Regions from separate parts of the Lacrimispora struthionigena genome, predicted to be linked through region 1. Evidence: a T-box and tRNA genes for the amino acid it is inferred to sense, from the RefSeq annotation. Region 1 holds a T-box; the other holds one or more tRNA genes.
The links. A T-box is a leader RNA that pairs with one kind of tRNA and senses whether it is charged. The one in region 1 lies ahead of tyrS (tyrosine--tRNA ligase), so its partner is inferred to be a tRNA-Tyr.

Region 1 (11,848 bases):
CTTAGTGCAATGCGTATGCAGACCTCGCAGTCCACTGATGACGATACTTTTTCAGATATCAAACAGTATCCGGAATCCCCATTTAACTACTTCGAAACAAATCAATTAAATGTTAGATTGAGCACAGGTGATGTGCAGTATGAGGTAACAGATTTTGTTTTGCCAGGCAAAGATGGCTTTGACATTTCCATTGCCAGACGGTATGACTCAGGCTGTGCAAATCTAGAGGATATGGATCCTCATTTTAAAAATGATAAGCTAACGACAGGATCTAAGAGTAATAGTTACTATGCTGACACTTATGGATTAGGATATGGCTGGTCCTTTGTTCTTCCCTCAATTGAGACTGTGCGTTATTTAAAATATTCTTACATTGATATGTCTGGGCTTAATAAGAAGCCAATTATAATTGAGCAGCCTGCATATGATTATATATTGCATCTGGAGGATGGAAGAAGTTTAAAAATGAGCCGGTACTTAGACGGTTTTTTGGACTATAGCCTAAAGGATATCAATATCATTGAAAGTTCAGGGACGATTCATCACCCTTACGCTCCTCATATTTCAAAAAATTACGATATCATAATAGAATACAAAAATGGTAACAAGGATTATTTTAAAGACGTCATGGATTTAAAAGGTAAAGATAATTCATATATACCATATAGTTTTAAACTTAAGGCCAGAAAAGATAAGTTTGGAAATGTTATTTTCTACGATCTGCAAAATGAGGGTGGCCTGACAATAATAGACACCTGGGGACGCAGCATTAGTCTTGAAAAAACAGATTATGGTCTTGTCTGGAACTTACCAGAAAGTACTGCGGGAAAAGAGTGTAAAATCATCTATCAGATTGATCGGTCACAACCACTAAAGCTTATATCTGTAACAGATCCAGAAGGGAACAGAACTCAGTATAACTACTATAATCCTGAAGATTACAAGGGCATTATGCGTTATTCCACCAAAAAGGCAGCAGGACATACTACTGAAATCAGACCACGTAGATATCTGCTGCTAGAAAGTATCACATATCCCAATCAGGCATCCACCCAATTTACCTATGGCAAGATATTTTACATTATAAATGATTACGGTGGAAGGATGACACATTATGGATTGACGATGAAAAAGGATATTGCTGATGGAGCCATATACAACCAGAGCGAATATGACTACAAGCTGGATTCCGGGCATACTTATGACACCATTAATGGCTATTATATCAACTACGCAGATGTAAAGCATCATCAGGACATTCAGGAAACCCACCAGTTCGATTCAGACGGACTGCTAATAAAAAAAGAAGTTCGTCATCAAAATTCGCTTATTTCAAAGAGTTTATATGAGTACAGGGATAAATTAATTGTGTCAGAAGTTGATCAGGTGTTTGATAGGAATAATGAATCAAAATATCTGGAAAAAAAGACATTTTGTAAGTACTCCGCTGACCGTAAAGCTAATGTCGTACAGCTTTTGGAGGAATATTCTAATGACTCTTCATGTAATCAGGAGATAAATACCAGCTATGGAGACTACAGTATTATTGTTGAAACACAAAGAAAAAAAGGTAATGACCAGATTAGAGAAACCAATGAACTTCATACGGAATTAGGAAACCGGGTGATAAAATTCCATTGTGTCTATCAAAATGGAATCCTGAAAGAAAAGACAGGATATGATTATAACGATTCTCAAAATCCCTATTCTGTGACAAATGAAAGAAGATATTACCTTACGGGAAGCGGTAATCTTGAGCAGTCAAATGAATACATAGAAATAATATATAAATACAGCAATCCATCCCATGTGATAAGCCGATACACAAACAAATTCATATCAAAAGAACAAAATGGCATTAAAGATGCAGATGGCAGGCCCTGTGATCTCATAAAAGAAGAGTATCAATACGATAACTGGGGGCGAATGATTACTAAAAAAGATGCCAGAAATCAAATCACGACCTTTGGCTATGATAAAATGGGGCGAGTGGTATCCGAAACATCACCTCCTTCAGACGGTCAGCAAGTTATAAATGAAACCTATTACAATGTTCGTTTAAACTACATAACAAAAACAGATGCAAACCATCAGAAGAGACGAATTCAATATACTCCATTAGGACAGGTCCAGCAGGTTTGCCTTGCAGTATCCAATGAACCAGGTGCTGGTGATGTGGTACTTCAGGATTACCGGTATAATACATGGGGAGAAATGACCCAGGTCATCACCTATGATGGAACAGGCACCGCAGCCAATCACGTACGAAAGACAGAGTATTATACCTACGATTCATTTGGCCGATTATTATCTCGTGAGATTCCCCAAGTTGGTTATGAGGAAAAATACGAATACAATGAGGTATTTACCGATTCCACAGATGGAAAAAATTATTTCCGGGAAATTAAAAAAATAATAGGAGATCCTTCTGCTCCAGATATTGTGACTGAGCGTTATAAAGATCAAAAAGGACAAATCAGGAAGGAACTTTTAGCTGGAGAGAAAACGTTTGTCTTCGAATATGACAATGCGGGAAATAACATTCGAAAAGTAAATGCCAGGAACAAAGAAGAGAGATGGGAGTACGATTATGCCAATCGGGCAGTAAAATCCATACGTATGGAATCTGACCAGGCGAGGGTCACCAGCACTCAATATGATGCATTAGGAAACAAACGATTTCAATGGGATGAAAGTGGAAAGCAGACCGAGTTCCAATACGATCATACAGGACGTCTGATTCAAACTATTTCACCATTTGATCATCGCAGTCAAATAGTAAAATATTACTATGATGGAGCAGGAAATGTAATAGGAGAAAAGAAAGCGCAAGACCATGGCTGGCAAGAGACCAGATATGTTTATGACGCCAGAAATCGATTAATAGAAACCTGTCAGTACCTAAGCTCCGACAGCTGGATTAAGACCGTTTGTCGATATGATGTGTTGGATCAGGTCATTTTAAGAAGGACTGGAGATACACCATATGCTGAAGGGCGAGAGGTGGTGAAATACGTTTATGATCGATTTGGAAACGTCACAGCAATGACAGACGCCCGTGGATGTACGGAATATCTTGAGTACGATAAGGTCGGCAGACTAATAAAAAAAACGGACAGAAATAAAGATCAAATTATTTATCAAAATGATGCCTTAGACCGCCTCATTAAAGAAACTATACAAAAAAGGACTTCTGATGGATTGTTAAAGAGTGAGAGAGAATACGCCTATAGTAAGAGTGGCAAACGGATTCGAGAGATCAGCAAAGAATTCATCGAAGGAAAACAAACATTACTGCTCGAAACAAAATATTATTATGATAATAAAGGTCAGCTCTCTTATCAGGAAGATCCGGGAAGTACCAAAAAGTATACCTATGACATTTACGGAAATCGCCAGTCCTTTCAATTATCCCGAATAGGTAAAGCCAACCCGGAGATAAATCTCTATTATATCTATGATGACTTATACCATTTAAAACAGGTAAGGAAAAATAGTGCTGCCGGAGAGGTACTGTCAGAGTATGAATATGACGTAAAGGGCAACCGAAAAATCCTTCGTTATCCTCAGACTGGTATGGAGACCATTTATCAATACAATGATGGAAACCGGGTAATATCCTTAGAAAATAAGCGGCAGGGAACTGTTATTTCTGCTTGGCAATACAGCTATGATGTTAACGGAAATATTCTTAGTAAGATAAATAGGGGTGGTCCAGTACCGGTTACAATTTCCTATTCCTATGACAGTCTTGGACGCCTGACAGCAGAAGATTATTCCGGATGGAAGCGAACCCATTATACTTATGATGCTTATTCCAATCGCACTAAAATGATGGTGGAAGGAAGAACAAAGGACGAGTTGGTAAGTGTAACCAGTTATGAGTATGGATTAAATAACAGACTGGAAAAGGAGATAAAAAAGCAAGGGAAAATAACAGAAACATATCAGTACCGTTATGATGATAATGGAAATGAAACCTTCCGAATTTGGGAGAAAACATCTCCAACACCCGATTATCCAGGAAACGTTAAGCTATCAGGAGGTATGAAAATTGTAACTCCCACGGTTTACGAATGGAGACATTATAATGGATTCAACCAACTGATCCGTATTAATCAGGATGAGAAAGAGATCACATATCAATACCGTGGAGATGAACTTCGCCATAGCGTTGCAGTAAGAGAATTAACCAAAAGTAAGAATAAAATAAATGAGTATTACTGGGATGGAAGTAATATTGTAGGGGAACAGGTTGATAACGAAACGCTTAAAATCTATATAAGGGGAATCAACTTAATTGCCTGTGAAACAGATCATGTGTTATACTACTATATATTAAATGAACATGGTGATGTAGCCCAGCAATGGGGTCCAAACGGAGTATGTAAATCCTCATATGAATATGATGCATTTGGTGCGGAGAGAAATCCTGATAAAGAGGATAAAAATCCGTTCCGGTATTGTGGTGAGTATATAGACGTAGAGACAAATACCTATTATTTGCGTGCAAGAAGCTATCGCCCAGAGACGGGCCGTTTCCTTAGTGAAGACAGTGTTGAAGCTGTTACAAGCAAAATGCCCAATAAACAGGAAATTCCAGATCCGCTAAGTTTAAATAAGTATACCTATTGTCACAATAATCCTGTATTTTATACAGATCCAACTGGTCATTTTGTATTGCCACTTTTGGTTGTTACAGCTTTAGTTGGTCTTGCTGCTGGTGCAATTGCAGGTGGAGTATCATCAGCAATAAAGGGTAAGTTTTCAGTGGAGGCAACTCTCAAAGGAGCGGCGATTGGTGCAACAATAGGTTTGACTGGAGGGGCGGCGCTCGCATATGGAGTGACAGGAAGTGCCCTGGCATCTACTGGAGCAGTTGCGTCAGGTCTTGGATTTGGCGTAACAACAGCTGGTTCCGCTGGAACAGCAGGCTTTAGTCAGGCTAGGCAGCTGGTACAGGCTCAGCAGGCGAAAGCTGCTGAGGGGGCGAATAAATCACTTGGCCAGATTATGGGTTCTAGTTATGACATAAGTAAAATACAAAAAACACAATCGTACATCTATCAGGAGAATGTTAATATTATAAAAGAAGCAATTATCAAGCAAGGCCCTGGTTCTATAACACCGATCGAGATAAGAGTTCATGATGGTCAGGCACTGGTAGTTGAAGGACATCATAGACTTGAGGCATTTCTACAGTTAGCCTATGATAGGGTACCAATAAAATATATTCATAGTAATCAGCTAGGTAGGATTCAAAAAGATGGATTCACCTATTATAGAAGTCTGCAAGAATTATTAGATGGATTGAAAAAATAAAGGAGGTGACACTGTGGACGACATAATTAAATCAATTATTGATGAATATATTACGAATGTGAATGAAGTTTGTCATAAATTATTAGATGGAATAAATACACAAGAAAATCTGAAACTTAAAACAAAGTGGGATTTTTTTGAGTATAGAAGTCTGGTTAGAAAGACGGAATTTAACATAAGCGGTATTAATTACTGCTTACATGGAAGGGGTTGCTTTGCATTTAGTGATGAAATATTCTTGAATTGGAACTTTGGTTATAGAAGTCGATGGTGCGGTATAGATCCGTACATGCTGGGGATGACCCTTAAAAAAAACAATAGTAAACATGTTGAATATTATGATGGAAAGCTAATAAAGGCAGCTTGTGAACAAGCATTGCTTAAAGGAGAAATGTTTGAAAAAGGTGGACTTTATCATTACTCTATACCAATAAACGAGACATTTTCTCCTGATTTTCCAAAAGAATACGATACATTAGTTATAGAATATTTTGATGAAAAATGGACAATTCCAAGAAATAAGGTTATTGATAAATTCTTACGCAAAAGCAATAGAGTATATAATCAAGTATATGACAGTAAAAATAGATATATTTTACGGTTTTTATTAGACAGCAAGGAAATATATTCAATTCCATATGATGACATTTGCTATCCTGAAAATGCAATTAAAATAATGACAGACGATATTATTTGGAATTTAAAAAGAGTGTCATAATAGTATTAAGAAAATGTACAGTGGTAGATGAATATGTTCTATTAATTAAGGATATTAAACTATGTCATAAGAATCTTTATAAGGATAAAGGAAGGGGGGCCACGCGCCTCCTTCCTTTATCCCGCATCATTTAGACTCCATGGTTCAACCCTAATAGCAAATATAAAAGCTTAATATTTAGTTGGGGCATATCTCAGCTACGGTAAGTTTTTAAGTATAATAGCCAGCAGAACATGATCAAGAAATCGAAAAGATCCTGCTTAGTTTTGATATAATCTGACCAGTATGCATGGCACTAAATTAGAGCTATTAAAAATTCTTTTTTTACTTACAAAAGGTCTTCTTTACATTCCAAAACTTTTTAAAGTGAACAATGTATGATAAATTATTATCAAAGTTTTCATGCAATTAATTAACTTAAAAAACTGTTATTAACAGCGAAAAAGTGAGGAGAATGATATGAAAAAAGGAATATTTGTGGGTATTGCTGCGATGGCGGCAGCTGCGGCAGCTGTAATTGTATTATCTGGTCCGGCTTATAACAGTCTGGACAAATCCGGGAAAAAGAATGTTCAGGAAGCGGCAGCTGAAGGCACGCTGGAACCTGAATCAGAAGTAAACAAAAAACAGGCAGACATCGTTATAATCGGAGCGGGGGGAGCTGGTATGACAGCGGCTGTTGAAGCCACACAAAAAGGAGCTACAAATCTGATTGTATTAGAGAAAATGCCCATTACAGGAGGAAATACCGTCCGTGCCACGGGTGGTTTAAATGCAGCTGAAACACCGTATCAGAAGGCTGATGGAATTGAAGATTCCATTGAGCTTTTTGTGGAAGACACCATGAAGGGCGGCAAAAATTTAAATGATCCAAAGCTTGTTCAGGTGATGGCAGAGCAGTCTGCGGACGCAGTTACGTGGGTCAACGAAATAGGCGGAGATTTATCGGTAGTAGGTCAGTTCGGCGGAGCCAGTGTTAAGAGAATCCACCGGCCGTCTGATACATCGGCAGTGGGACCCATGCTTGTAAATGCCCTTAATGCAAAGCTGAAGGAACTGGATGTACCTGTATTTTTGGAGACGGAAGCAGTACATATTTTACTGAACGAAGAGGGCGCCGTGGTGGGAGTGCAGGCGGCAACAAAGGGTGGAGAGCCTTATACCATTTCATGTAAGGCTGTAATTTTAGCATCTGGAGGGTTTGGTGCCAATTCTGAACTGGTGGTAAAATACAGAAAAGATTTGGACGGTTTTTGCACCACCAACCACTCCGGTGCCACTGGTGACGGAATTGTTATGGCGGGGGAGCTGAAGGCAGGACTTGTAGATATTGATCAGATCCAGACTCACCCTACCGTGAATCCGGATACAACCACCATGTACACAGAAGGCGTCCGTGGAAACGGAGCAATTTTAGTCAACCGGTCCGGAAAGCGTTTTGTCAATGAGTTGGAAACCAGAGATGTGGTATCAGAGGCCATTTTAAATCAGGAAGGAAAAACCTGCTTCATGGTATTTGACCAGTCTGTAAGAGAAAGCTTATCTGCTATTGAAAAATATATCGGTCAGGGCATCATTACCCAGGCAGACACTCCGGAAGAGCTGGCGGAGGCAATCGGCGTTGATAAGGATCAGCTGAAAGCCACACTGGAACAGTATGCAACGTATCAGACAGAGGGCAAGGATACAGAATTTGGAAGAGAAAGCATGGAAGTTCCATTAAACAAGCCTCCTTATTACGCCGGACTGTGCGCTCCAGCGGTTCATCATACCATGGGTGGTGTAAAGATTGATACAGCTACCCAGGTTCTAAAAGAAGACGGAAATGCTATCCCAGGACTATTTGCAGCCGGAGAGGTAGTTGGAGGCGTTCATGGAGCAAACCGGCTGGGAGGAAACGCAGTGACTGATATTGTGGTTTTCGGAAGACTGGCGGGAAATGCGGCGTATGACTATGTTATGAAAAATGGCGGGTTTACGGAGAAAACCATGAAAGCTGCAGGCGAAGAGGAAGCAGCACAGCCAGAAGTAAAGGGGAATTATAAGGACGGAACCTATACAGGAACAGGAAAAGGAAATAACGGAGATATTACAGTAGAGGTGGTGGTAAAAGACGGAAGTGTGACCTCTATAGAATTGACAGATCATCATGAGACTCCTGGAATCTATGAGGCAGCAGAGAAGACGGTTACATCTGCCATCATCAAAACTCAGAGTACTACTGTTGATGGAGTATCGGGAGCGACCAATTCTTCCAATGGAATCAAAAAAGCGGTTGCAGCGGCTCTTGAAAAAGCAAAATAAACTTTTAATTATAATAGTAATAAGGATAGCGCTGGTAATATTTCGGCGCTATCTTTCTATGCTTTTTTCCGAACTGGATTTACTTTTTTTCATGAGCAGTTATAATTAATATAATATTTATATACTTAGCAGGACACAGGAGGAAATCTTCACCCCAATGATCCTCCTGTATGCAGTCTGGGAGGAGTTCACAGTCTGATCTGGAATTCCAAATGCTTTGACCGGGCATTTGAATTGGCTGGAGACAGTCCTTATCTGGGCATGAAACTATGCATTGGCTGCTGGCTGGAAGATCGTGGTTTTGGAGATCTGAACGAAGATATCAGCAGATATGCAAAGAAGGATAAAATATTGGTGGTACATTTCCGAAATGTAAGCAGTACAATTCCCTATTTTGAAGAGACCCTTTTGGAAGATGGTTATGGGGATATGAACGAGATTTTAAAACAGCTGATTTTAAGCGGATATGACGGACAGATCAATATTGACCATCCATTCTTTTTGCCGGAAGGAAAAGGTCCATCTCCTGTATCAGAGGCGTATATGTTGGGGTACTTAAAGGGAATGATTCACAGTGCATATAAATCTCTTTCGTGAAAATGTATTTGAACTATTTACGGTTCAACGTTATAATAGAAAAAATAATTTACGGGAACTTTGCAGGATAAGGAAAGGAAGACAGAATGAAGACGGTCAGAGTAAGAGATGTAGTCATTGGCGAAGGTATGCCCAAGGTATGCGTTCCGATTGTTGAAATAAAACTGAAAGATGCGGTAGCATTTGCCGAAAGCCTGGAAGCAGCCGGAGCTGATATAGCGGAATGGCGGATTGACTGGTTTGATGAGGCATATGAAATCAGTAAAGTTGTGGAAGCAGCAGGGTGTATCCGGAAAGCATTGAAGGAAGTTCCTCTTCTTGCAACCTTTCGGACTGCAAAAGAAGGCGGAGAAAAGGAAATCAATGTAAAGCAGTATATTGATTTAAATCTTGCACTGATCCGCTCCGGTTATGTGGATATTATCGATGTGGAATTGTTTTTTGATGAAGAAGCTGCAAAGATTCTTGTGGAAGAAGCTCACAGGCTTGGAGTCTGCGTCATAGCTTCCAATCATGATTTTCAGAAAACACCGGAAAAAGAGGAGCTGTTTCGCCGTATAAAGCTGATGATTGAACTGGGCGCAGACATTCCTAAAATTGCAGTAATGCCCGAAAACGTGGAAGATGTTATGGTACTTCTGACAGCAACCTATGAGATGTCCCGCTATCTATCAGACCGCCCCATCATTACTATGTCCATGTCGAAAGAGGGTGTGATCAGCCGGTTTTCCGGTGAATTTTTTGGATCTGCACTGACCTTTGCAGCTGTTGGAAAAGAATCGGCACCCGGACAGATTGAAGCAGGCAGTTTAAAAAAGATGCTCAGCCAGATCCACGATATTATATCGTAAATTTGCCGTTTCCTGCGGAACTTGCTTTAATAAAAAGGATCTTGACAAATATAAGGAAACCTCATATACTAAAAACTAACTTCATATATAAACAAAAGCATTGATAAGAACAAGTAACAGTACGTAAAACCAGACAGAAAGCAGCCGGTTGATGAAAGGCGCATGGAAAACGGACTGCGAATACATCTTTGAGCTTCGCTCCCAAAGGCATGATTGCCCAGTAGGCGGCGACGGATTCCTGCACCCGTTATTGTGCTAGAGTATCAGACGGTACTTGAAGAGATAAGCAGCGTGAGCTGTTTATAAAAAAAGGTGGTAACGCGAGATTTTAACCTCGTCCTTTTAACAGGACGGGGTTTATTTTTTTGTAAAGGAGAATTGGAATGACAATCTACGAAGAACTGAAAGCCAGAGGGCTGATTGCCCAGGTGACCAATGAAGAAGAGATCAGCAAAATGGTCAATGAAGGAAAGGCAGTATTTTACATTGGATTTGACCCCACAGCAGACAGTCTCCATGTGGGACATTTTATGGCTCTGTGTTTAATGAAACGTCTGCAGGAGGCAGGGAATAAACCTATCGCATTAATCGGCGGAGGAACCGCAATGATTGGCGATCCTTCCGGAAGAAGCGACATGCGTCAGATGATGACAGTGGAAACTATCGCCCATAACTGTGACTGCTTTAAACAGCAGATGAGCCGTTTTATTGACTTCTCCGACGGAAAGGCAATGATGGTAAACAACGCGGACTGGCTGATGGACTTAAACTACGTTGAATTCCTGCGGGAAATCGGTCCTCATTTCTCAGTAAACCGTATGCTCAGTGCAGAATGCTACAAACAGCGTATGGAAAAAGGATTAAGCTTCCTGGAATTCAACTATATGATCATGCAGAGCTACGATTTCTATGAGCTGTTCCAGCGCCATGGCTGTAACATGCAGTTTGGCGGTGATGATCAGTGGAGCAATATGCTTGGAGGAACCGAACTGATCCGCAGAAAGCTTGGTAAGGATGCTCATGCAATGACCATCACCCTGCTGTTAAACTCAGAAGGCAAAAAGATGGGAAAGACCCAGTCCGGTGCTGTGTGGCTTGATCCGGAAAAGACTTCTCCATTTGATTTCTTCCAGTACTGGAGAAATATTGCCGATGCTGATGTGTTAAAATGTCTGCGTATGCTCACCTTCCTTCCTTTAAGCCAGATCGATGAGATGGATAGCTGGGAAGGCAGCCAGTTAAACGAGGCAAAAGAAATTCTGGCTTACGAGCTGACTAAGCTGGTACATGGGGAAGAAGAGGCAGAGAAAGCCAAAAAGAGCGCAAGAGAGCTGTTTACAGGCGGAAATGCAGAAAATATGCCATTATGTGAGCTTGATGAAGCTGATTTTACAGATGGCAGTGTTGATATTTTGACCATTCTCCAGAAGTCCGGACTGGCACCCTCCCGTTCAGAAGCAAGACGGAATGTGGAACAGGGCGGAGTTACCGTTGAGGGAGAAACCGTGAATGACATAAAAGCTTCCTATACCAGAGAACAGCTGGCTGACGGAGCTGTTGTTCGCCGGGGGAAAAAGAAGTTTGTGAAAGTGATTGCTAAATAAGGATGTATTAGTATAGAGAGAAAGGGCTGTATCCATATGAAACGGATACAGCCCTTTTTTATGGCCACAACGCAGCCTTTTCCTGTTTTTTTATGGAAAGTGCGAAATTTAGTTTTTCGTCGTCAATGGTAAGACCCAGCAGATACTGGTATTCATTTTTCAGCTTTTCATAGATACGAAGGATGGGCCTGCAGCGGACCGCTGTTGTTTCAAGAATGGAGTCCAGATTGGTGACTGCAATGGTTACAATATCCGGATCCACAAGCTGGTCGTTTTTCATGCTTTCCAGGATGTTTGTTATTTTTTCCAATGGATAGGAGTCCTTATAACTTCTTGTTCCCGTAAGTGCACTAATGATATCTGCGATGGCAACCAGGCGTTCCTCTTTTGATAAATCCTTTGCAAAGAGACCTTCGGGATAGCCGGTACCGTTTAACTTTTCATGGTGGCGC
Region 2 (11,848 bases), on a different contig from region 1:
AAGTAGTTCTTCTTTTCCGAACGGCAGCAAATAATGCAGATTCTGTAAATTATATTGAGGTCGGAAGTCAGTCCGGTTTTGCCATGATTAAAACAGACTCAGACGATATGTTTGATTATTATGAATACAGGCTGAAGGTGGGAGACTGCCCCATCCAATATTGTTTCTCAGTAACAAAGGGAGATGAGGTGTGCTATTACAGCCGTCTCGGTCCTGTCTGGCAGTATCCGGATACGGGCTGGTTTACCATCGTACCGGGATTTTCCACACCTGACTGGGCGAAGGGCGCTGTGATGTACCAGATTTTCGTGGATCGTTTTTACAATGGGGATCACTCCAACGATGTGGTAAGAGATGAATATATCTACATCGGACAAAGAGTTATGGCAGTGGATGACTGGAATAAATACCCGGATCAGTTTGATGTGGGCTGCTTTTATGGCGGAGATTTACAGGGGGTCTGGGATAAGCTTGATTACCTTGAAAATCTAGGGGTTGAAGTCATTTATTTAAATCCCATATTTGTTTCTCCTTCCAATCACAAGTATGATTGTCAGGATTATGATTATATAGATCCCCATTACGGTGTGATTGTTAAGGATGAAGGAGAGGCGCTGACGCCCGAAGCTTCTGATAACCGCAGTGCTACCAGATATATGATCCGCACTACGGATCGGGAAAATTTAAAGGCCAGCAATGAGTTTTTTGCCAGATTTGTGGGAGAAGTCCATAAACGTGGCATGAAAGTGATTCTGGACGGTGTATTCAATCACTGTGGTTCTTTTCACAAGTGGTTAGACGGAGAACGGATCTATGAACTGTCAGGGAACTATGAGCCGGGAGCATTTGAATCTGAAAACAGTCCTTACCAGTCTTTTTTTAAGTTTTTTGATTCAAAATGGCCATACAATGATTCTTACGATGGCTGGTGGGGACATTCCACTCTGCCAAAGCTTAATTATGAGGGGTCTAAGACCCTTTGCCGTTATATCCTGGATATAGCCGCCAAATGGGTTTCTGAGCCTTATAACGCCGATGGCTGGCGTCTTGATGTGGCAGCGGACTTAGGCCACAGCAGCCAGTTTAATCATAAGTTCTGGAAGGACTTTCGAAAAGCGGTTAAAGCAGCAAATCCCAATGCCATTGTCCTGGCGGAGCATTACGGAGATCCATCTGGCTGGCTCCAGGGGGACGAATGGGATACTGTGATGAATTATGATGCATTTATGGAGCCTGTCTCCTGGTTTTTAACCGGCATGGAAAAACATAGCGATGAGAAAAATTTAAAGCTATTGGGAGATGGTGAGACATTCTTTCACTCCATGAATTACCATATGAGCCGCATGATGTCAGGATCACTGTTAACCGCCATGAATCAGCTCTCCAACCATGATCATTCCAGGTTTCTTACAAGAACCAATGGAAAGACAGGCCGTACCTCAACGGAAGGACCTGAGGCTGCTTCCCAAGGGATCAGCTATGGCATATTCCGGGAAGGTGTGATGATTCAGATGACCTGGCCGGGAGCACCTGCCATTTATTACGGAGATGAGGCTGGTGTCTGCGGATGGACCGATCCGGATAATCGTAGAACTTATCCGTGGGGAAATGAAAATCTGGAACTGATTGAATTTCACAGATATATGACTGAGCTGCATCGAAGTCTTCCTGCACTGCGCGTTGGTTCATTAAAATCCCTTCTTGCAGGAGATCACCTGATTGCGTACGGGCGGTTTTTCAATAATTGTATCTGTGCGGTTGCAGTGAGTAATCATATAAGTGAGCAGGAAGTTTCCATACCGGTCTGGCAGCTTGGTATGAAGGATGGTGAGACGATGTCCCGGGTTATGCTGACGTATGAGAGTGGTTATAATGTAGGTAAGATCTCATTTGCAGTTGAACATGGCTGTGTAAGGGTTTCAATGCCGCCGTTCAGTTCAGTTTTGCTGGTGGGAGACAGAGACTAAGTTGTACATTTTTATTAGAATTTTTTAAAAAATACCTTGATTTTTTGACTTGTCTATGTTAAAATAACACTCGCTTGATCATAAAGCATGGGCGGATTCCCGAGTGGCCAAAGGGGGCAGACTGTAAATCTGTTATCGACGATTTCGAAGGTTCGAATCCTTCTCCGCCCATTAAAAAAAGAGCGATATAAAAAAGACGGTGTGTTCCAGTGGACATACCGTCTTTTTTATATCCTTAGATTATTCTGCCTGAAGGGCTGCCATGGTAAAGTAATTGTATGGTTTATTAAAATGTGGAAGGAAAAAGATATCTGTCAGCTTTAACCGATCAATGGTTACCTGCTCCTGAATGGCAAGTGAGAACATGTGAATTGCCATGGAGATATCGTATTCGGAACACATCTGTGCACCTAAGACAATCCGTGTCTTTTTATCATATACAATCCTGATTTTGACTTTATAATTATCATGCTGTATGAATGCAGGCTTCTGTGTATCTTCATAATCAGCTGCAGCCGCATCATAACCCAGTTTTTTAGCCTTTTCCAACGAAATTCCGGTAGATACCATCTTCAGATCCCAGATGCAGATACCATTGGAGCCCTGAACACCGATGGATTCAAGAGGAGTGCCGCAGGCATTATGAGCTGCTACGATACCGGAGCGGACCGCATTGGTAGCAAGCGCAATATAGTTGGTAGCCTGAATGGAATTATCGAATACAGTAGCACAGTCTCCGATGGCATAAACGTCAGGTATACTTGTCTGCTGGTGTCTGTCAACCAGATAGGCACCATTCTTAAACAGTTTAAGAGTATCTTTGCCCAGCTGGCTGTTAGGCTTAAAGCCAATTCCCAGGACTACCATATCCGCTGCATATTCATTTTTATCTGTTACAACCTTTTCTACTTTACCGTTGCCTTTCAGGCTGGTTACAGTCTCTTCATAGGCCAGCTTAATTCCGTGGCTCTCCAGATTCTTAGACATAATATCTGTAAATTCACGGTCGTAATAACCTGACAGACAGGTGCTCATGTTATCAATTAAAGTGACCTTCTTGCCAATCCGGTTAAATGCTTCCGCCAGTTCCACGCCGATGTAACCGGCACCCACTACCACAACATTGCGGATCATGGATTCGTGAAGTTTCTCAATAACTTCCTTGGCGTTCTGATATAATTTAACGAACTGTACATTAGCAAGATCTGTACCTTCAATGTTTGGAGAGATGGGAAGTGATCCGGAGGCAATAATTAGCTTGTCATAAGGCTGCTGATAACTCTGACCATCTTTTCCTGTTGCAAATACCACCTTCTTATCAAAATCAACATGATAAACAATGGTCTCTAAATAAACTTTTGCACCTTTCTGTTCAAAAATCTCTTTGCTGCAATAAAACAGCCCATCTGGTGATGTGATCTGGTTTCCGATCCATAAAGCCATACCGCAGCCTAAAAAACTGATATTATTATTGGAATCAAATATAGTTACTTCTTTATCTTTATAATTATCTAAAATTGTGTTAATTGCAGCAGTTCCTGCATGGTTTGCTCCGATTACTACGATGCGTTCCATAAAATACCCTCCTTAGTGGATTTTTTTTTATTATATCATATCGTTAAAATAAAAACAATTACTATTATTGATAAATTCAATCTTTTTAATTTCCTTTTTCAGGATGAAATAAAATCGAAAATAGTTGACAAGTAAGATATGATTTTGTATAATCTTTATGTTGTGCAGTGCGTAAGCATTGTATTCAGTTGTTGCCGGCGTGGCGGAACTGGCAGACGCACAGGACTTAAAATCCTGCGGGCCTAATCGCCCGTACCGGTTCGATTCCGGTCGCCGGCATAGGAAAAAGGCTGTTGTACTTTTGGGTACAGCAGCTTTTTTTAATACAATAAAATTTTTGCTTGACAATACTTTTATATAAAACTATTATAGAACTATGAGAGAACAAGACATTATATCAGTGCTGTCCAAAATAAGGGCGCAGGCAAATAAATTTATTATTGGAAAAATGGCGGATTATGGAGTCTGTGAATTGGCACCGTCCCATGGAGATATTATTTTTACATTACTCAATACAGAAAAAATTACGATGAAGGATCTGGCGGGTTCCATTAAAAAAGATAAATCAACTGTGACTGTGCTTGCAGAGAAACTGGTCCGTCTAGGGTATGTAAAAAAGGAACGGGATGCGGGAGATAACCGGATAACCTATCTTTCCCTTACGCAAAAGGGGTTGGATCTAAAACCGATGTTTGAGGATATTTCAAAGAATCTATATGAAACTGTATATAGAGATATCCCTAAAGAGGAGAGGGAAGCTTTGATGAAATCCCTGGAAAAAATTAACAAGAATTTTAGCGCTATTTAAAAATATAATTTCTGCATAGTTTCTGCGGGTAATTGTATTTTTTTATTCTAATAGTTTTATATAAAACTAATTAAAAGGGGAAAGACGTATGGGAAAAATTTTTAGGGAAACAGCCAGTTTAAGCGAAGCAGAATTATTTTATTATGATACAAAGGAAGAAAAACCGGTGATTATCTGTATGCATGGAATGTATGGCAGAGCGGAAACATGGAGTGATTTTATTGTCCATTACGCGGATCGATACAGAGTAATTGCGCCGGATTTAAGAGGGCATGGACGAAGCAGTAAACCGGATGGATATTATACCATAGATGAAATGGGAGAAGATGTCAGGGAACTGATGGAGATGCTTGGCATAGAACATGCAATTCTTGTGGGGCATTCCATGGGGGGAGGTATTGTGGGATATCTTGCGGCCACGTATCAAAACAAGGTTAAGGCAGCAGCCATTCTGGATAAAACGGCAAAAGGGCCTGAAAAGCACATTCCCATTTTATCTAGTCAGGTGAAAGATTATGATGCCTTTACAAAGGATTGGCGCGAAACATTTGACACAAGAAGAGAAGCTTTGGAGTGTATAAGAATGTCCTCAGGCTCTGAGCTGGAGACAGAATATTTCATTAATAGTTTATATGAAGATAAATCCGGATATCACTTTTGGTTTTCAAAGCAGGCGTTAGCCGCATATCGGGCAAATAATTATAACTGGATGGATCTGCTTTCCTTGATTACATGCAAAACATTACTTATAAAGTCGGCAGGAGAAGGATGTGTGACTAAACAGGATTTTAAGGAAATGGAAGCATGTCTAAAAGATGGAACTGTTTATACGATGAGTAACACAAACCATAATGTGCATCTGGCAGAAAGGGAAGAGTTCTATCAGATATTTGACCAATTTTTAGATAGCATTAATAAACAATAAAAATGAAAGTTATGGTAATTAATGGATTTCTTATGTATAATTAGAAGAAAATAAAAGAGGGATGAGTAGAAATGTATTGCAAAAATTGTGGGCAGGAACTATCGGAAGATGGCATGTTTTGTTCTCATTGTGGAACAAAACGAGAGGATGTAAGTGAAAATTTATATGAAGTAAGTAAGGATGATCCATCAGCAAAAATTTCTAAATCAAAGAAATTTACTATGAAACAACAAATTGGTGCAATGATAATTGTTCTGGCTATAGCAATTTTTGCATTTATAGGATGGCAGTATTCGTTGGTAAACAAAGCAAAGAGTCTTTACGATAAAAATGATTATGAAGCTGCGTATAATACGAAAAAGTTCATTATGAACACTGCATCTCTAGGCGATTATAAAGATAACATTGATGTAATGTATAACGTTACATTGGAGTATAACCGATTCAGGCAAATGGATTCAGATGATAGATTACGGCAAGTATTTGCATGGTTTACTCTACAGAAATGCGTCGGGTATACTCTGGTAGCGCAGGAATCCGGGTGCATAGATGAAGTGGTATACATAGCCAGTGATGTTGTTGTGTGGTTGCATAAAAGAGGTAATAATATACAGTATAGTTTGAAAGAGCAGTACAAAAAAAGTAGTTTTGATTTCATACCATTGAGTGATACTGCAACAGATGAGGAAGTTGAAAATATTATTGACGTATATGCGAAACTTGTCCCTGACAGCAATTAAAATTAAAAAAGCAGAAGCTATTTTAAACAGTTAAACATCGTTTAAGATAATCTCTGCTTTTTTTATATAAGCTCCTATGGTTTTTCCGGCAGAGCAAGGATCACCCGGCAGCCGCTGCCTGTAAGGTTGGTAAAGGAGGCTGTGCCGTTATGAGCTTTCATGATCTGGCGGACAATGGTTAACCCCAATCCGTGATTATCCAGTTCCATTGGTTCCCTGGGATGATTGAGACGTTTCAGCGTCTGTACTGGAAATCCGGTTCCATTATCTGTAACGGAAAGGGATGACGTCCCAGATTCCGCGTTCAGCTGGATTGTAATATCACAGCCATCTGGGTTATGTCTTATACTGTTTAGGATTATATTGGTAATGGCCCGCTTTATCAGTTGGCTGTCCCCAATTATAGAAATATTCTGTGCATTCTCATCAATGGATAAACTCAGCGTATGTCTGGGAGAACAATTGCCGTTTAACAGTTCTGCAACAATACTGCGGATAAGAGGTGCAAGCAGAAATTCTTCTTTTCGTATGGGCTGCATGTCATATTCCAGCTTGGAGGCCAGATTCAGATCATTGATTAAAGCTTTTATCTTCTGGCATTGAATCCGTATTGTAACAGCAAGTTCCTGCTGTTTCTTATTAAGAGTATTGTCTTCTTCCATCTGGCCTGCATACCCCATAATTATAGATAGGGGAGTCCGGATGTCATGGGATATGCCCGCAATCCATGTAGTTCGGGCGTTATCCCGTTTGTTCAGGGCGGACTCCTGCCGGATCAGCTGGGCTGATGCATGATTAATACCCGTAGCCAGATCTCCCAGAATCCCCTGAACCGGTAATGCAACGGGTTGCATTCGAGCTAAGTCCTCAATGCCTGTGGTCAGTTTTTTTAAAGCTAAAAACAGCCGGTAACCGAAGAGCAGGGCAAGTAATACAGCGGTAATAAGATTCAGAATTAATAGCGTAGGTATGAGGATTTCTGAATTGTTCACTAATTTCATCGGGAGTTCCAGACCAATTTTCCACATACTGTTTTTAGGGCTTCCAACTACAAAAAGTCCGTTTTCATGCTGCCAGACCTTAACTGGATAGTCTTTTAAGTACCAGCGGGATAACCCTGCCACGTCAGTCAGCTTATAATTAAGTGGCACATCAGAAGGCAGATTTGTACCCCATGCAACGGCGCCTTTCTCATCTATCAGCATAGCCCACTGCTGTTTATCCTTAAGCTCGCTGGAAACGGATTCAGAAAGTGAATACATTCCATCAGATTCCGTTAATTCTTCCGCCATCTGTGCAACGGTATAGTTTTTTCCGTATTCACTGGCGGATTGAAACAGCCAGACAGTCAGTACTGTAAAGTTGATAATAAGCAGAAGTATGGCTGTAGCCGCAGCTGAAAGCACATATCTGGATAAGATTTTTATTAAGCTTTTCAAGATGATGTCACCCCCACCAGTTTATAACCCAGTCCACGGACGGTAATTAAAAATTCAGGGTCGGAAGGTTCCAACTCTATTTTTTCGCGCAAACGCCGAATGTGGACCATAAGTGTATTTTCATACCCATAGAGAGGGTCATCCCATGCTGCAAGGCAGAGGCTGTCTCCCGTCACAATCTTCTCTTTATTATCAAATAATTTCTCAAGGAGTGCATACTCCTTTGCTGTAAGTGTGAATGTTCCTTTCTCAGAAGTAATAGAGCCACTGTTAAAATCTATCATTGTTTTTCCTAGATAAAAGACAGGCTTCTCCTTTTGGTTTAGCACAACTGGAAAATAGGTACGGTTTAAGACTGCATGCAGCCGCAAGATCAGTTCCCTTGGCAGAAATGGTTTGGTAATATAATCATCTGCACCCAGCCCCAGTCCCAGAAGGCGGTCCTCATCTTCATCTCTGGCAGAAAGAAACAAAACCGGAGCCGCAGAAATTGAGCGGAATTCACGCATCAGGGAAAAACCATCGCCGTCTGGAAGAGAAACGTCCAGAATTACTCCATCTGGTTTTTCAGAAGTAAACAGCAGACGAGCATGGCTGCAATCTGCTGCAGAAATGACCTTTTTAAAACCGCTTTGTCTTAACATGCTTCCAACCATTCTGCGAAGCTCTGGTTCGTCATCAACAAGAAGCAGTTTACAGTCAAAGATATCATTCATTGCATTTGTTCCTTTCTGTTTTTATAGCTATCATTATAACCCGAATTATTAACAAATTGATCAAAAAAATAAATGTTTAAGGTAAATGTAAGGTCACCTACAGGCTGGTGTAAGGCAGTATTGTTAGACTGAGATCATAATAAACAGAGGAGATTAACATTATGGCAAATATTATTACCACCAGTGGTCTTTGTAAACAATATGGAGCTGCTATGGGAGTAAAGGATTTAGATCTTTCCGTACCAGAGGGAGTAATTTACGGGTTTCTTGGACCAAATGGAGCAGGAAAATCAACAACCATGAAGATGATACTGGGGCTGGCGAAGCCCACCAGGGGAACCATTACTGTATTTGATAAACAGGTGAATCGGAGAAACCGCCTTGCTATTTTAAAAGAAACGGGTTCTCTTATTGAAGCCCCAAGCTTCTATGCCCATTTGACGGGAAAAGAAAATTTAAAAATTATCAGTACCTTAAAAGAACTGCCGGACAGTGAAATTGACCGGGTACTGAAGTTTGTCCGTCTGGAGGACCAAAAAAACAAAAAAGCGGGTCAATACTCTCTGGGAATGAAGCAAAGACTTGGCCTTGCCGGGGCATTGCTTGGTAATCCAAGGCTTCTGATTTTAGATGAGCCCACCAATGGGCTTGATCCGGCTGGAATCCAGGAAATAAGGGAACTGATTTGCTCCCTTCCCAAATCCTTTGGTATAACAGTAATGGTTTCCAGTCATTTGTTAAGCGAAATTGATCAGATGGCAGGACATATTGGTGTTATATCAAGAGGAGAACTGGTTTTTCAGGATCGGCTTTCCGTACTTCATGACAGAAGTGAAAGCCGTATTGCAATTCGTACGCTGGATAATCTGGCGGCTGGAACTGTATTAAGCAGCCAGGGAATTGCGTATCAGGAACAGGAAGGCTACCTGCTGATTCCTAAATTAAACGATAATCAGCTGGCAGGGTATTTTATGAGATTTTTAAAAGAAGATATTGGAGTTGTACGCATAGAGGAACGGAAGAAAACATTAGAGGATATATTTTTGGAATTAACAGGAATGGTGGTGAAGCTTTGATGAAAGGAATACTTCTTGAATTTTATAAAATACGCAGGAGAAAAGTCTGGGTTATTATTCTGGCGCTGCTTGGAGTGCAGTGTCTTTGGGGGTTGTGGGCATTTCGGAATATGGATGCAAAAAAGCTGTCCCAGGGATATATGCAGTGCCTGTACCATTTTTCCGTGTTAAATACCATCATGATGCCCATGATTGCAGCAATAACGGCATCAAAAATCTGTGATCTGGAGCATAAGGGACAGACTTTTAAGCTACTCCTGACAGTCATGCCGGCGGGGACCTTATTTGATGCGAAATTTATCTGCGCCTCCATGTATATGGTGGCAGTAGGGGCGGTCCAGACAATCTTTATTATCATTCTGGGTAAAGCAGCAGGATTTACGGAACCATTTCCTCCAGGTTTTCTGCTTTATTATTTTATTATAACAATTTCGGTCACTGTTGTTATCTTAGCGATTCAACAGGTGTTTTCCCTATTGTTTGCCAATCAGATGGTTTCTTTTGTTATTGGTATCACAGGAAGTTTTGCGGGGCTGTTCAGTTTATTTCTGCCCCAGAATATACAAAAAGTGGTTTTATGGAGTTATTACGGAGTTTTAACACCGGTAAGAATGAACTGGGACAGCGAGACCAGGATAGCAGATTTGCAGTATATTCCTGTGGACTGGAGCAGTTTCTGGCTGCTTATGGGATTGTTTGCAGTGATCTATTTCACCGGACGCCGGTGCTTTACAAGAAAGGAGCGTTGAGCTGATGCTGTGGAATGTAATTCGTGGAGAACAAATGAAGCTGAGGAGGAGTCCTGTATGGCTGGCTTTCTTTATTTTGCCTGTTCTTCCTGCGTTTATGGGAACATTTAATTATCTGCAAAATATTGAGATTTTAAGAGATGGGTGGTACAGTCTGTGGACTCAGCACACGCTGTTTACCTGCTACTTCTTTTTGCCTGCAACAATTGCTGTGTATTGTTCTTACCTTTTTCGGCTGGAACACACCAATCATAACTGGAATTGTGTGATGACGCTGCCTGTGTCTGCGCTGCATTTATATCTTGCAAAGCTTATTATGGCATCTGCAATGGTAATAATGACTCAGCTATGGGTAGGGGTTTTGTTTATTCTCTCAGGTAAAATGTCAGGACTGTCAGGTCCGGTTCCACCAGAATTAACTGAATGGCTGGTGTATGGAGCAATAGGGGGAATCGTTATCTGTGGAATTCAGCTTAGCATTTCTCTTATAATCAGAAGTTTTGCTGTACCGGTAGGGATTGCAATGGCGGGAGGAATACTGGGAATTGGGGCTCTTTCCAAAGGAGTCGGTGCATTTTATCCCTATACACTGTTGAGCCTGGGTATGAGAGCTAACAGCCCGGGTGGTTCTATGGCATGCAGTCAGGTACAGTTTATGGCAGGCAGCCTGTTTTATTTAATAATTTCTGCAGTGGTAGCAATTTTATGGCTGAGTAACACAGATGTAACGACTGAGTAGTCAGCGGTTGTATGTGATATATGGAAATTGTGTAAATAGTTGGTAAAAATTGTAAAACATAGGTAAAGTGTCTATGCTAATCAGAATATTATCCGTTATAATGATCCTGTCTCTTTCCAAAATGGAATAGAACTACACGTTTATAACGGAGGACAGCAGGAATGAAAAGACATCAGACAGGAGTAAATAGAGAGTTGATCTTGTTTACCATGGGCTGTATTATCTGTATCGTATTAATATTATCCGCAGGTTCCGTATACCTTTCTTACGATTTGAACCGCAGAACCTTAAACAAGTGTCTGAAGGAGACATCAGAGCTGGTATCAGAAAAAATCACCCAGCAGTTAAAAGAGTATTCAGTCATTGCAGAATCTATTGCACTTTATCAAAAAGGAAATGCAGCACGGGGTGGAAATATTGGTTTGTTTTTAAACATGTCAAGTTCTCAGTATGGTCTCAATAAGATTGATATTCTTTCTAAGGACGGAGTTTCAATTGTAAACGGGGATTCTTATGCTGAGGATCCGGCATTTATGCAGGCGGTAGATGAAAAAGGTTCATTATCTGATCCAATTGTAAAAGAAGGAAATGTTTCGTATGAATATATTTATCCTTATGGAGATATTGTAGTTGTGCTTGAATTTCCTTACTCGGTATTCGATGGCATCATAAAAGACACCAAGCTTGGTGATACTGGAAGTACTTATATGATCAACCGGGAAGGTAGGAAAATGGCACATGAAGATCTCTCCCTTGTTTTAGCCGGGCAAAATGATATGGAAGATGCAAATAAGGATCCAAAAGCATATGGGGAAGCGGCCAGTCTGGAGCGTTCCATGATAAAAGGAGATGCAGGCTTTCGCTTTTTTAAGATAAAAGGAGAGAGAAAAATCGGTGCATATACTCCCATAGCAGATACAAACGGCTGGTCTGTTAATGTGACAGCAAAGGAAGTGGAGTTTATGTCAGGGGTTACCGTTTCCATGCTGGGTTCCCTGATTCTTGGAATTGTATCCATGCTGCTTGCAGGACTTGCAATGCTGCATATTGCAAACAGGATTACAAAGCCCATTGGACAGGCGGCAGAAGCAATTGAACGTTTGTCAGGAGGCGA

Region 2: it has a tRNA-Tyr gene. The T-box ahead of tyrS (tyrosine--tRNA ligase) is inferred to sense a tRNA for this amino acid. The anticodon was not compared.

What each region holds. Positions count from the first base shown of each region.
Region 1 is NZ_JBMBWP010000001.1:189,981-201,828, forward strand. Features, by position in the region: gene ACOAOT_RS00905 (RHS repeat-associated core domain-containing protein) at 1-5,322, shown strand, start outside; gene ACOAOT_RS00910 (DUF6896 domain-containing protein) at 5,336-6,040, shown strand; gene ACOAOT_RS00915 (flavocytochrome c) at 6,500-8,344, shown strand; partial or broken gene ACOAOT_RS00920 (mannonate dehydratase) at 8,504-8,941, shown strand; gene aroD (type I 3-dehydroquinate dehydratase) at 9,028-9,792, shown strand; T-box leader at 9,884-10,137, shown strand; gene tyrS (tyrosine--tRNA ligase) at 10,176-11,396, shown strand; gene ACOAOT_RS00935 (HD-GYP domain-containing protein) at 11,455-11,848, opposite strand, start outside.
Region 2 is NZ_JBMBWP010000002.1:2,405,568-2,417,415, reverse strand. Features, by position in the region: gene ACOAOT_RS20290 (glycoside hydrolase family 13 protein) at 1-1,967, shown strand, start outside; tRNA gene ACOAOT_RS20285 (tRNA-Tyr) at 2,057-2,138, shown strand; gene nox (H2O-forming NADH oxidase) at 2,208-3,542, opposite strand; tRNA gene ACOAOT_RS20275 (tRNA-Leu) at 3,736-3,821, shown strand; gene ACOAOT_RS20270 (MarR family winged helix-turn-helix transcriptional regulator) at 3,943-4,350, shown strand; gene ACOAOT_RS20265 (alpha/beta fold hydrolase) at 4,439-5,275, shown strand; gene ACOAOT_RS20260 (zinc-ribbon domain-containing protein) at 5,347-6,015, shown strand; gene ACOAOT_RS20255 (sensor histidine kinase) at 6,090-7,454, opposite strand; gene ACOAOT_RS20250 (response regulator transcription factor) at 7,451-8,170, opposite strand; gene ACOAOT_RS20245 (ABC transporter ATP-binding protein) at 8,332-9,246, shown strand; gene ACOAOT_RS20240 (ABC transporter permease) at 9,246-9,995, shown strand; gene ACOAOT_RS20235 (ABC transporter permease) at 10,000-10,734, shown strand; gene ACOAOT_RS20230 (methyl-accepting chemotaxis protein) at 10,896-11,848, shown strand, end outside.